2 regions of the Actinoplanes sp. URMC 104 genome follow, and region 2 is predicted to be linked to the other one. Evidence: riboswitches for the same ligand, from Rfam matches in the RefSeq annotation. Region 2 holds a riboswitch; the other holds the start of a gene.

Region 1 (5,345 bases), on a different contig from region 2:
GCTGGTCTCCCAGCACCTGCGGGTGCTGCGCGGCGCCGGGGTGGTGCGGGGTGCACGCCGTGGCAGGGAGATCGCATACTCGCTGGTGGACGAGCACGTCGCGCACATCGTCGCCGACGCGGTCAGCCATGCCAGGGAGGTCCGATCGTGAACGCCGAGACGAACGCCGCGCAGCGCACCACCAAGCAGCGCACCGCGGTGAGCGCCGTGCTCGCCGACGCGGAGGGGTTCAACAGCGCGCAGGACCTGCACGCCATGCTGCGCGAGCGCGGCGAGCGGGTGGGCCTGACCACGGTCTACCGCACGCTGCAGGGCCTCGCCGACGCGGGCGAGATCGACGTGATGCGCCCGCCGGGTGGCGAGCACCTCTACCGCCGGTGCAGCCAGGGCCACCACCATCACCTGGTGTGCCGGTCGTGCGGCCGGGCGGTCGAGGTGGAGGGCCCCGCGGTCGAGTCGTGGGCCGACAAGGTGGCGAGCCGGCACGGGTTCGTCGACGTCTCGCACACCATGGAGATCTTCGGTACGTGCCCGGAGTGCGCCACCCAGCGCTGAGCCCGTCCAACACCCCGACCGCCGCCCCCGAACCTGACTGAAGGCCGGCCTTCCCTGCCGTGGGACCCTGTGCCGCGTGAAAATCTACGCGGACCGGCCGCCCACCGCCGTACGTCAGCTCCTCACCGACCTCGCCGTCGTGGCCTGGGTGGCGCTGTGGATCCGCGCCGGTCTGTGGGTCAACGACATGGTGGAGAAGCTCGGCGTGCCCGGCGCCAAGCTGGAGAGCGCGGGCGGCGGCATCGCCGACAACCTCTCCGACGCGGGCACCAAGGTCGGCGGCGTGCCGCTGGTCGGCGACGAGCTGGTCAAGCCGTTCGAGGGTGCCGCCTCGGCGGCCCGGTCGCTCGCCGAGGCGGGCCGCCAGCAGCAGGACGTCGTGGACACACTGGCCGTGGTCGTCGCCCTGGTGGCCGTGGCCGTGCCGCTGTCCCTCGTGCTCCTCGGCTGGCTCCCGCGGCGGTTGCGGTGGATGCGCCGGGCGGCGGCTGCCTCGGCCGTACGCGACCAGCCCGCCGGGCGTGACCTGCTGGCGCTGCGCGCGCTGGCGAGCCAGCCGCTGACCCGCCTGGCGACGCTCGGGCCGGACATCGCGCAGAGCTGGCGCGACGGCGACCCGGCCGCGGTCGACGCGCTGGCCGAGCTGGAGCTCAGGCGTCTCGGCCTGCGGGCTCGGAGGCGATGACCTCGCCGCTGCTGGACTCCTCGTCCTCCTCCTCGGCGTCCTCGTCGATCCAGTTCTTGCGGAAGAACGGGATGGTCGCCCAGAACGTGAGGAAGAACAGCGCGGCGATCGCGGTCAGCACGAACGCGATCGGCCGGTCGAGGATGAAGTCGGTGACCAGCAGCACGCTGCTCACCATCGAGACCAGCAGGAACGCCAGGCCGCCGGTCGCCATGCGGTGGGCGTAGCGCACCAGCTCAGGCTTGCGTCCCTGGCGGAACAGCGCCCGGTGGAACGCGACCGGCGCGATGATCATGGCGGTGGCGGCGGCCGCGGCGAGCAGCGCCACCACGTACGTGTCCTTCTGGAAGTTGGTGACCTTGGGGAAGCCGTTGCTGAAGGGCAGCGTCAGCAGGAACGCGAACAGGATCTGGATGCCGGTCTGCGCGACGCGCAGCTCCTGCAGCAGATCGGCGAAGTTGCGGTCCCAGCGCTGCTTCTCGGTCTCGTGCTTGATGCGGGATTTCTCGGCCACCATGACGCTGGCGTATCCCCTGCGGAGACGGAAATCAAACTAGGCCGATACGGGAGAGGGCGGCGTCGGCGAGCGCGGTGGCCGCCTGCTCCGGCACCCAGTGGCTGACGCCCTTCATGGCGACCAGCTGGTAGTCGGCGTCGACCCAGTCCCGCGTGCGCAGCGCCGCGGTGAGCGTCACCACGCCGTCGCGGTCGCTCCAGACGTAGGTGGTCGGCACCCGGACGATGCCCGGTCCGCCCGGTGCGCCGCCCTGCACCGCGCGGTACCAGTTCAGGCCGCCGGTGAGCCGGCCCGGGTCGTCGCGCATCGACTCGACGTACTTGTCGCCGCGCTGCCCGATCGGCTTGAGCATCGCCCGCAGCATCGCGCCGTCGCGGGCGAGCAGCAGGCGCTCGGCGACCGGCGACTGGAAGACCTTGAAGTACGACATCCGCGCGCGCTGGGTGGCCCGCACGCGCAGCGCCAGGCCCAGCGCCTTGGGATGCGGCACCGAGACGGCGGTCAGCGTGCGCACCCGGTCCGGATGGCCCGAGGCCAGCCACCAGCCGACGATCGCGCCCCAGTCGTGGCCGATCACATGGGCGGACTCGAGCCCGAGCGCGTCCAGCACGGCGACGGCGTCGGCGGTGGGCTCGTGCAGGCGGTAGGCGCTCACCTCGGACGGGCGCGCGCCGGGCGAGGTGCCGCGCTGGTCGAGGGCGTACGTCCGCAGGCCGCGCTCGTGCAGCTTGGGCGCCAGCAGGTCGAACTCGCGGTGGTCCTGGGGGAAGCCGTGCAGCAGCAGCACCGGGGCGCCGTCGGACGGGCCCCCCTCGTACACGTCGAAGGTCAGCCCGCGTGCCTTGATCTCCATGTGATCACTCCCTCGCTGTCCCTCGACCCGCACCGGTGTTAGTTTCATCGAAACACAGCACATCCGACAGGGGAGCGCACAGCGCTGAGAGTGCGGGCGACCGCAGACCCTCGCACCTGATCTGGGTAATGCCAGCGCAGGAAGTTCGGTCTTTCTCCAGCCGCGTCGTGTCCGGGCCGCACCCGGGCGTGGCGTGCGTCTCCTCCCGGTGCCCACTGGGAGGTTCAGTCATGAACAACCGCTGGCGGACGATCGACATCGTCATCGCCTCCGTCGTCGCCGTGGCCTTCGGCGTGATCTTCTGGGCCTGGGGCCTGCTCTACAACGGCCCCGCGGACGCCATCCCGCTGCCCGGACGGGCCGTGCTCTACGGCGTCTGGCTGGTGCCGGCCGTGCTCGGCGCGCTCATCGTGCGCAAGCCCGGTGCCGCGTTCTACACCCTCTCGCTCGCGTCGCTGGTCTCGGTGGCGATCGGCGTGAGCTGGGGCTGGACGATCGCGGTGCAGGGGCCGCTCGAGGCGCTCGGCGCGGAGGTCGTGTTCGCCGCGTTCGCGTACAAGATCTACCGCCTGCCGGTGGCGCTGCTCGCGGGCGCCATGGCCGGGGTGGTGGCCGCGGTCTACGACGTGTTCGTCTGGTACCCCGACACCTCGTGGGCCACGTTCCGCCTCCCGTACGTGCTGATCACCGCCGCGTCGTCGCTGGTCATCGCGGGTCTGGGCAGCGTGCTGCTGACCCGCGCGCTGGCGCAGACCGGCGTGCTGGACCGCTTCCCGGCGGGCCGCTCGCGCGCCCTCGTCTGATTTGGTTCGATTCCAGGTATGAGTGAGGTCGTCCTCCGCGGCTTCGGCTGGCGGCACGCGGGCCGCCGCGCGTGGGCCGTGCGCGACGTCGACCTGCGCATCGGGCACGGCGAGCGGGTGCTCCTGCTCGGTCCCTCCGGGGCCGGCAAGAGCACCCTGCTCGCGGCGCTGGCCGGGCTGCTCGCCGAGGACTCGGGCGAGTCGGCCGGCACCATCGAGATCGACGGGCTCGACCCGCGCAAGGCGCGGGAGCAGGTGGGCATCGTCTTCCAGGACCCGCAGACCCAGCTCGTGATGGCGCGCAGCGGCGACGACGTGGCGTTCGGGCTGGAGAACCGCGGGGTCCCGCAGGCGCAGATCTGGCCGTGGGTCAGCGATGCGCTCGACCGGGTGGGCTTCCCCTATCCGATCACCCGCTCGACCGCGGCGCTCTCCGGCGGCGAGGCGCAGCGGCTGGCGCTGGCCGGGGTGCTGGCCCTGCGACCGGGTCTGCTGCTGCTCGACGAGCCCACCGCCAACCTCGACCCGGCCGGCGCGGCGCTGGTCCGCGACGCCCTGCGGCGTTCCCGCTCCCGCTACCCCGTCTACTTCGACCAGCGGACCTCCTCCGACGACCCGACGATGATCCTGGTGGAGCACCGGGTGGCCGAGGCCCTGCCGCTGGTCGACCGCGTGGTCGTGCTCGAGCCGGGCGGGGGGATCAGGGCCGACGGGGCGCCCGACGTCGTGTTCGCCGCCTACGGCGACCGGCTGGCCGAGGAGGGCGTCTGGGTTCCCGGCTTCACGGTGCCGCCGCTCAAGGCGGTCACGGCAACGGCTTCCGAGCTCGTACGGGCTCAGGACGTCACTGTCACCGGACGGCTCGCGCCCGTCTCGCTCGGCGTCGGGGAGGGCGAGGTGCTCGCCGTGACCGGTCCCAACGGCGCCGGGAAGTCGACGCTCGCGCTGGTGCTCGGCGGCCTGCTGGCCCCCACCGGCGGCGCCGTGCGCGGCTTCGGCGACGCGCGGCCCCCGCACCGCTGGCGGGCCGCCACCCTGACCGGCCGCATCGGCTCGGTCTTCCAGAACCCGGAACACCAGTTCGTCACGTCCCGGGTGGCCGACGAGCTGGCGGTCGGCCCGCGCCGCCTGGGCCGGTCGGCGTCCGAGGTGGACCGGATCGTGTCCGGGCTGCTCGAACGGCTGCGCCTGGACCGGCTGGCGGCCGCGAACCCGTACACGCTCTCGGGTGGCGAGGCCCGCCGGCTGAGCGTGGCCACCGCGCTCGCCACCGCGCCCCGGCTGCTCGTGCTCGACGAGCCCACGTTCGGCCAGGACCGGCGCACCTGGATCGAGCTGGTCAGCCTGCTCGCCACCCTGCGCGACGACGGCCACGGCATCGTCGCCGTCACCCACGACGACGACTTCGTGCAGGCCCTCGCCGACCGGACCCACCCGCTGGGCGCCGCCCGCCTGCAGGATCCCCTCCCCCACCGGCGGCCGCGCCCATGACGCTCGCCCTGCAGCCGGTCGCGGACCCGTCGGCGCCGCTCGCCCGCCGCAACCCGGTGGCCAAGCTCGCCGCCGCGATGCTGTTCTCGCTGCCGCTGATCGCCACGCTCGACCCGCTCACGCCCGCCATCGCGCTGGTGATCGAGCTGGCTCTGGTGCCGCTGTTCGGCGTGCGCTTCGCGACGCTGGCCCGCCGCGCCTGGCCGGTGCTGGTCGCCTCGCTGGGCCTGCTGGTCACGATGGTGCTGTTCTCCGCGAACCGCACCGGCACGCTGCTGCTCGACCTGGGCCCGTTCGACGTCACCACCGGCGTGCTCTACTCCACGCTCGGGCTGATCCTGCGGCTGTTCGCGGTGGTCGTCCCCGGCGTGCTCGTCTTCGCCACCACCGACCCCACCGACCTCGCCGACGCCCTGGTGCAGAACGCCAAGGCGCCCGCCC
Region 2 (5,345 bases):
AGATCTGGAGCAACCCGCCCACCCACGTGGGCAAGGCGGAGCTGCGCGCGCTGATGGAGCGCTGGTTGCCGCGGCTGGCGCCGGGCGGGGTCGCGTGGCTGGTGATCAATCGGCATCTGGGCGGTGATTCGCTTCACGCCTGGCTGGTCGAACGGGGCTGGCAGGTCGAGCGTATCGCCAGCCAGAAGGGCTTCCGCGTGCTGCGGGTGGCGGGAAAAACAGACTGACGCCGGGGCCGGTGGCCAGCGATGATGTCGGCCATGGGTTACGTGGATGTCGCCGGGGCCGGATTCGTGCTGCCCGACGGGCGCCGGCTGTTCGCCGACGTCGCGTTCCGGGTGGGCGAGGGCGCCAAGGTCGCGCTGGTCGGTCCGAACGGCGCGGGCAAGACGACGCTGCTACGCATGGTGGCGGGCGACCTCGCCCTGCAGGAGGGCACGATCGCGCGCTCCGGCGGGCTCGGGGTGATGCGCCAGTTCATCGGCATGATCGGCGACGACCGTACGCTGGAGGATCTGGCTCTGTCGCTGGTGAAGCCCGAGCTCGCCGCCGCGGGTGAGCGGCTCGCGAAGGCCGCCGCCGGGCTCGACGACACCGAGCGCAGCCAGCTGGCGTACGCGAACGCCCTGGCGCACTGGGGCGAGGCCGGCGGATACGACGCCGAGGTGCTGTTCGACACCGTGGCCGTGGCGATCCTCGGCAAGACGTGGGACGAGGTGCGGCACCGTCCGGTGCGGACGCTCTCGGGCGGTCAGCAGAAGAGGTTCGCCCTGGACCTGCTGCTGCGCGGCGACGACGAGGTGCTGCTGCTCGACGAGCCCGACAACTTCCTCGACGTGCCCGGCAAGCGCTGGCTCGAGTCGCGGCTGCGCGACTCGCCGAAATCCGTGCTGTACGTCTCGCACGACCGCGAGCTGCTGGCCCAGACCGCCGACCGGGTGGTGGCGGTCGAGGGCGGCAGCGCCTGGACGCATCCGGGCGGCTTCGCGTCGTGGCACGAGGCGCGCGTGCACCGCCACGACCGGATGGAGGAGAACCACCGCCGCTGGGAGGAGGAGCACCAGAAGCTCAAGGATCTGGTGCTGTCGCTCAAGCAGAAGGCGACCTTCAACGACGGCATGGCCTCGCGCTATCAGGCCGCGCAGACCCGCCTGCGCAAGTTCGAGGAGGCCGGCCCGCCGCCACTGCCGCCCAAGGAGCAGTCGCTGCGGATGAACCTGCGCGGCGGGCGCACCGCCAAGCGGGCGGTGATCTGCGAGCAGCTCGAGCTCGAGGACCTGACGTTCCCGTTCGACCTCGAGATCTGGTACGGCGACCGGGTCGCGGTGCTCGGCGCGAACGGCACCGGCAAGTCGCACTTCCTGCGGCTGCTGGCGGCCGGCGGCACCGACCCCGAGGCGGAGAACAAGCCGGTCGACGGCGCGCCGCTGGCGCACGTGGCGCACAGCGGTGTGGCGCGGCTGGGCGCGCGGGTGCGCCCGGGTCACTTCTCGCAGACGCACGACCGCCCCGAGCTCCAGGACCGCACGCTCGTCGAAATCCTGTGGCGTGGCGACGACCACCGGTCCGGGATGGACCGCGCCGGCGCCATGAAGGCCCTCAACCGGTATGAGCTGGCGGCGCAGGGCGACCAGAAGTTCGGCACGCTCTCGGGCGGTCAGCAGGCGCGGTTCCTGGTGCTGCTGCTGGAGCTGTCGGGCGCCACCGTGCTGCTGCTCGACGAGCCCACCGACAACCTCGACCTCGCCTCCGCGGAGGCGCTGGAGGAGGGGTTGCGGCAGTTCGAGGGCACGGTGATCGCGGTCACCCACGACCGCTGGTTCACCCGGTCGTTCGACCGCTTCGTGCTGTTCCGGGGCGACAACGAGGTGATCGAGACCCCGGAACCGGTCTGGGACGTGCGCTAGCCATTTCGCGGCGGGCCGGGTTATGGTCCGAGACAACAACCCCACGGGAGTCCGGTGCACCGGGCTGAGAGGGGGGCTGACGCGGCCCCCGACCGTCGAACCTGATCCGGATCATGCCGGCGCAGGGAGGAGCTCGCGTTGTTGTTGCCGCGTTTGCACATCGTCACCGACTCGCTCGACGTCGTCCGGGGCGTGCTCGGGCACGGGCCCGTCGCCGTCCAGGTGCGGGTCAAGACCAACGACCGCGAGGCGTACGCGCTGACGACCGCCGCGCTCGAGCTGTGCCGGCCGGCCGGGGCGCTCTGCCTGGTCGACGACCGGGTCGGGGTGGCGCTCGCGGCCGGCGCCGACGGCGTCCACGTGGGAGCCGACGACCTGCCGGTGGCGGCCGCGCGGCGTGCGTTGGGGCCGGCCGCCGTGCTCGGCGCCACCTGCCGCAACCCCGCCGACGCGCGGGCCGCGGTGGCGGACGGGGCCACCTACCTGGGGGTGGGGCCGGCGTTCGCGACCAGCACCAAGGCCGGGCTGCCGCCGCCGATCGGGCCGGCGGGGGTCGCGGCGGTGACCGAGGCGGTGCCGGGGACGCCCGTGATCGCGATTGCGGGGATCACGCCCGAGCGGGTGGGGCAGCTCTCGTGTCACGGGGTCGCGGCGATCTCGGCTGTCGCAGCCGATCCGGCCGGCGCGACCGTGGCTTTCCTCCGGGCGCTGGGCTCGCGGCCCGGCTCTGCTGCGGGGGGCTTTGGCGGCGGTGCTGCCGGCGACGGTCTCCGGGCGGACGATGCGGGCTGGGCTGCCCGCGGCGGTCTCGCGGTGGGCGATGTGGGCGGGGCTGCTCGCGGCGGGGACGCGGCATGAGCGACGTCGCGATCGTCGGGGGCGGGATCATCGGGCTGTCCGTCGCGCTACGGCTCGTGCAGCGCGGGGCTGACGTGACGGTGCTGGACGGCGGGGACGAGGGCGCCTGGCAGGTGGCGGCCGGCATGCTGGCGCCGGGCGGCGAGTCGGAGCACGAGGACCCGGCGCTGATCCGGCTGATGGAACGCTCGGCCGAGCTGTGGCCGGGGTTCGCCGCGGAGCTGGGCGTCGAGGTCGGCTATGACGACACCGGCACGCTGAGCCTGGCGACGACCGCCGACGACGTGGCCGAGCGGCGGCGGGTCTGGGCCCGGCAGCAGCTGCCCCTTCTGCGACCCTCGGAGTTGCGCGCGCTCGAACCCGCGCTGTCCCCCCGCGTACGGGCCGGGGTCTTCGCCCCACGGGAACGCCAGGTGGACCCGCGCCGGGTGGTGGGCGCGCTGCGGGAACGGCTGAGCGACCGGATCGTGCCCAAGCGCGTCGAGTCACTGTCCGACGTGGATGCCCGCACGGTCGTGGTGGCGGCCGGATGCGGGACGGCGGCGCTGACGGGGCTGCCGGTGCGGCCGGTGAAGGGCCAGGTGCTGCGGCTGCGCGGCGAACCGGGGCTGCTGCGGCACGTGCTCGACGCGGCGGTCGACGGGCGCGAGGTCTACGTGGTGCCGCGCGCGGACGGCGAGGTGGTGGTCGGCGCCACCCAGGAGGAGCGCACCGACCGGCTGGTCACCGCGGGCGGCGTCGCCGACCTGCTGCGTGCGGCGATCGACCTGGTCCCGGGGCTCGCCGAGCTCGAACTGGCCGAGACCACGGTCGGGCACCGGCCCGGCACGCCGGACAACGCGCCGCTGCTCGGCCGGCTCGACGACCGCGTGGTCGTGGCCGCCGGGCACTTCCGCAACGGCATCCTGCTGGCGCCGGTCACCGCCGACCTGGTCGCCGGCCTGGTGCTCACCGGCGAGGCGGACCCCGCGCTCGCCGACTTCTCACCCCGGAGGTTCTGATGCGCCTGACGGTGAACGGCAACTCCCGGTCCTTCTCCTCCGACCAGCTCTCGGTGCAGGCCCTCGTCGACACGATCACCGACGCCCGGCGCGGAGTCGCGGTGGCGGTCAACGGCGAGGTGGTGCCGCGCTCGACGTGGGGGCTGACGCGGCTGGGCGACGGCGACTCGGTCGAGGTGCTGACCGCGGCGCAGGGAGGATGACGATGAGCTTCCTGGCGAAGTCGCGGCTGATCCTGGGAACCGGCGGCGCGAACAGCCTGGCGGCGCTGGAGGAGGCGATCGTCGCTTCGGAGACCGACCTCGTCACGGTGGCGCTGCGCCGGGTCGACGCGGCCGGGCCCGGCCTGCTGCCGATGCTCGACCGGCTCGGCGTCCGGGTGCTGCCCAACACGGCCGGCTGCTACACGGCCGGGGACGCGGTGAAGACCGCGCACCTGGCCCGGGACGCGTTCGAGACCGACCTGGTCAAGCTCGAGGTGATCGGCGACGAGCGGACCCTGCTGCCCGACGGCGTGGAGCTGCTGCGCGCCGCCGAGACGCTGGTCGGCGACGGGTTCACCGTGCTGCCGTACACCAGCGACGACCCGATCCTGGCCCGCCGCCTCGCCGACGTGGGCTGCGCCGCGGTGATGCCGGCCGGGTCGCCGATCGGCTCGGGGCTGGGCATCTCGAACCCGCACCACATCCGGCTCATCCGGCAGAGCGTGGACGTGCCGGTGGTGCTCGACGCGGGCATCGGCACGGCCTCGGACGCGGCGCTCGCGATGGAGCTGGGCTGCGACGCGGTGCTGATCGCGAGCGCGATCACCCGCTCCGACGACCCCGGCGCGATGGCCTCCGCGATGCGGCACGCGGTGGTCGCGGGCCGGCTCGCCTTCGAGGCCGGGCGGATCCCTCGGCGCTTCCACGCGGTGGCGTCCACATCGGACGAAGGGCTGGCGCAGTGGTGACGCCGGGCGGGCTCGTCGTGCTCACCGATCGGCGGATCGCCGCCGGGCCGCTGGTCTCCGTGGTGCGCGCGGCGGTCGACGGCGGCGCCGCCTGGGTCGTCCTGCGGGAGAAGGACCTGCCGTACGCCGAGAGGGCCGCACTCGCCGACTCGCTGCGCGCGGTGGTCCCGGACGGACGGCTGATCGTCGCCGGGCTGGATCCGCTCGGCGGCGACGCGGTGCACCTGGCCGAGGCGGACCCGTTGCCGACGGGCGACATGAGGACCGTCGGGCGGTCGTGTCACGGCGTCCCGGTGCTGTCCATCGAGGACTATGTGACGCTGTCGCCGATCTATCCGACGCCGACGAAGCCCGGCTACGGGCCCCCGCTCGGCACGGAAGCGGCGGCCCGGATCGCTGCCGCGGGGCGGCGTGTGGCACCGCCGGCCGGGGACGTTCCACGGGGGCCGGCCGGCGGGGTGCCCTGGCTGGCGCTCGGCGGGGTGGATTCGGCCGAGCGGGCCGCGGCCTGCGCTGCGGCCGGGGCGGCGGGCATCGCCGTGATGGGCGCCGTCATGCGGGCCGGCGATCCCGCCGCGGTGGCCGCCGAACTGGCCGCTGCCTTCGCCGGCGGTCGAGATCCGGCTC

Evidence for each region. A riboswitch is a leader RNA that binds a small molecule or an ion and turns the genes downstream of it on or off. The one in region 2 is predicted to bind thiamine pyrophosphate.
Region 1: another riboswitch for thiamine pyrophosphate. It lies ahead of ACSNN8_RS38320 (ECF transporter S component); the one in region 2 lies ahead of ACSNN8_RS17010 (thiamine phosphate synthase).

Annotation. Positions count from the first base shown of each region.
Region 1 covers NZ_JBPQTO010000011.1:2,681,607-2,686,951, forward strand. The annotation lists gene ACSNN8_RS38295 (ArsR/SmtB family transcription factor) at 1-151, shown strand, start outside; gene ACSNN8_RS38300 (Fur family transcriptional regulator) at 148-555, shown strand; gene ACSNN8_RS38305 (hypothetical protein) at 632-1,240, shown strand; gene ACSNN8_RS38310 (DUF6328 family protein) at 1,206-1,757, opposite strand; gene ACSNN8_RS38315 (alpha/beta fold hydrolase) at 1,789-2,610, opposite strand; TPP riboswitch at 2,669-2,770, shown strand; gene ACSNN8_RS38320 (ECF transporter S component) at 2,841-3,413, shown strand; gene ACSNN8_RS38325 (ABC transporter ATP-binding protein) at 3,432-4,904, shown strand; gene ACSNN8_RS38330 (energy-coupling factor transporter transmembrane component T family protein) at 4,901-5,345, shown strand, end outside.
Region 2 covers NZ_JBPQTO010000004.1:669,399-674,743, forward strand. The annotation lists gene ACSNN8_RS17000 (class I SAM-dependent methyltransferase) at 1-227, shown strand, start outside; gene ACSNN8_RS17005 (ABC-F family ATP-binding cassette domain-containing protein) at 261-1,907, shown strand; TPP riboswitch at 1,941-2,052, shown strand; partial or broken gene ACSNN8_RS17010 (thiamine phosphate synthase) at 2,046-2,618, shown strand; gene thiO (glycine oxidase ThiO) at 2,762-3,766, shown strand; gene thiS (sulfur carrier protein ThiS) at 3,766-3,969, shown strand; gene ACSNN8_RS17025 (thiazole synthase) at 3,966-4,718, shown strand; gene ACSNN8_RS17030 (thiamine phosphate synthase) at 4,712-5,345, shown strand, end outside.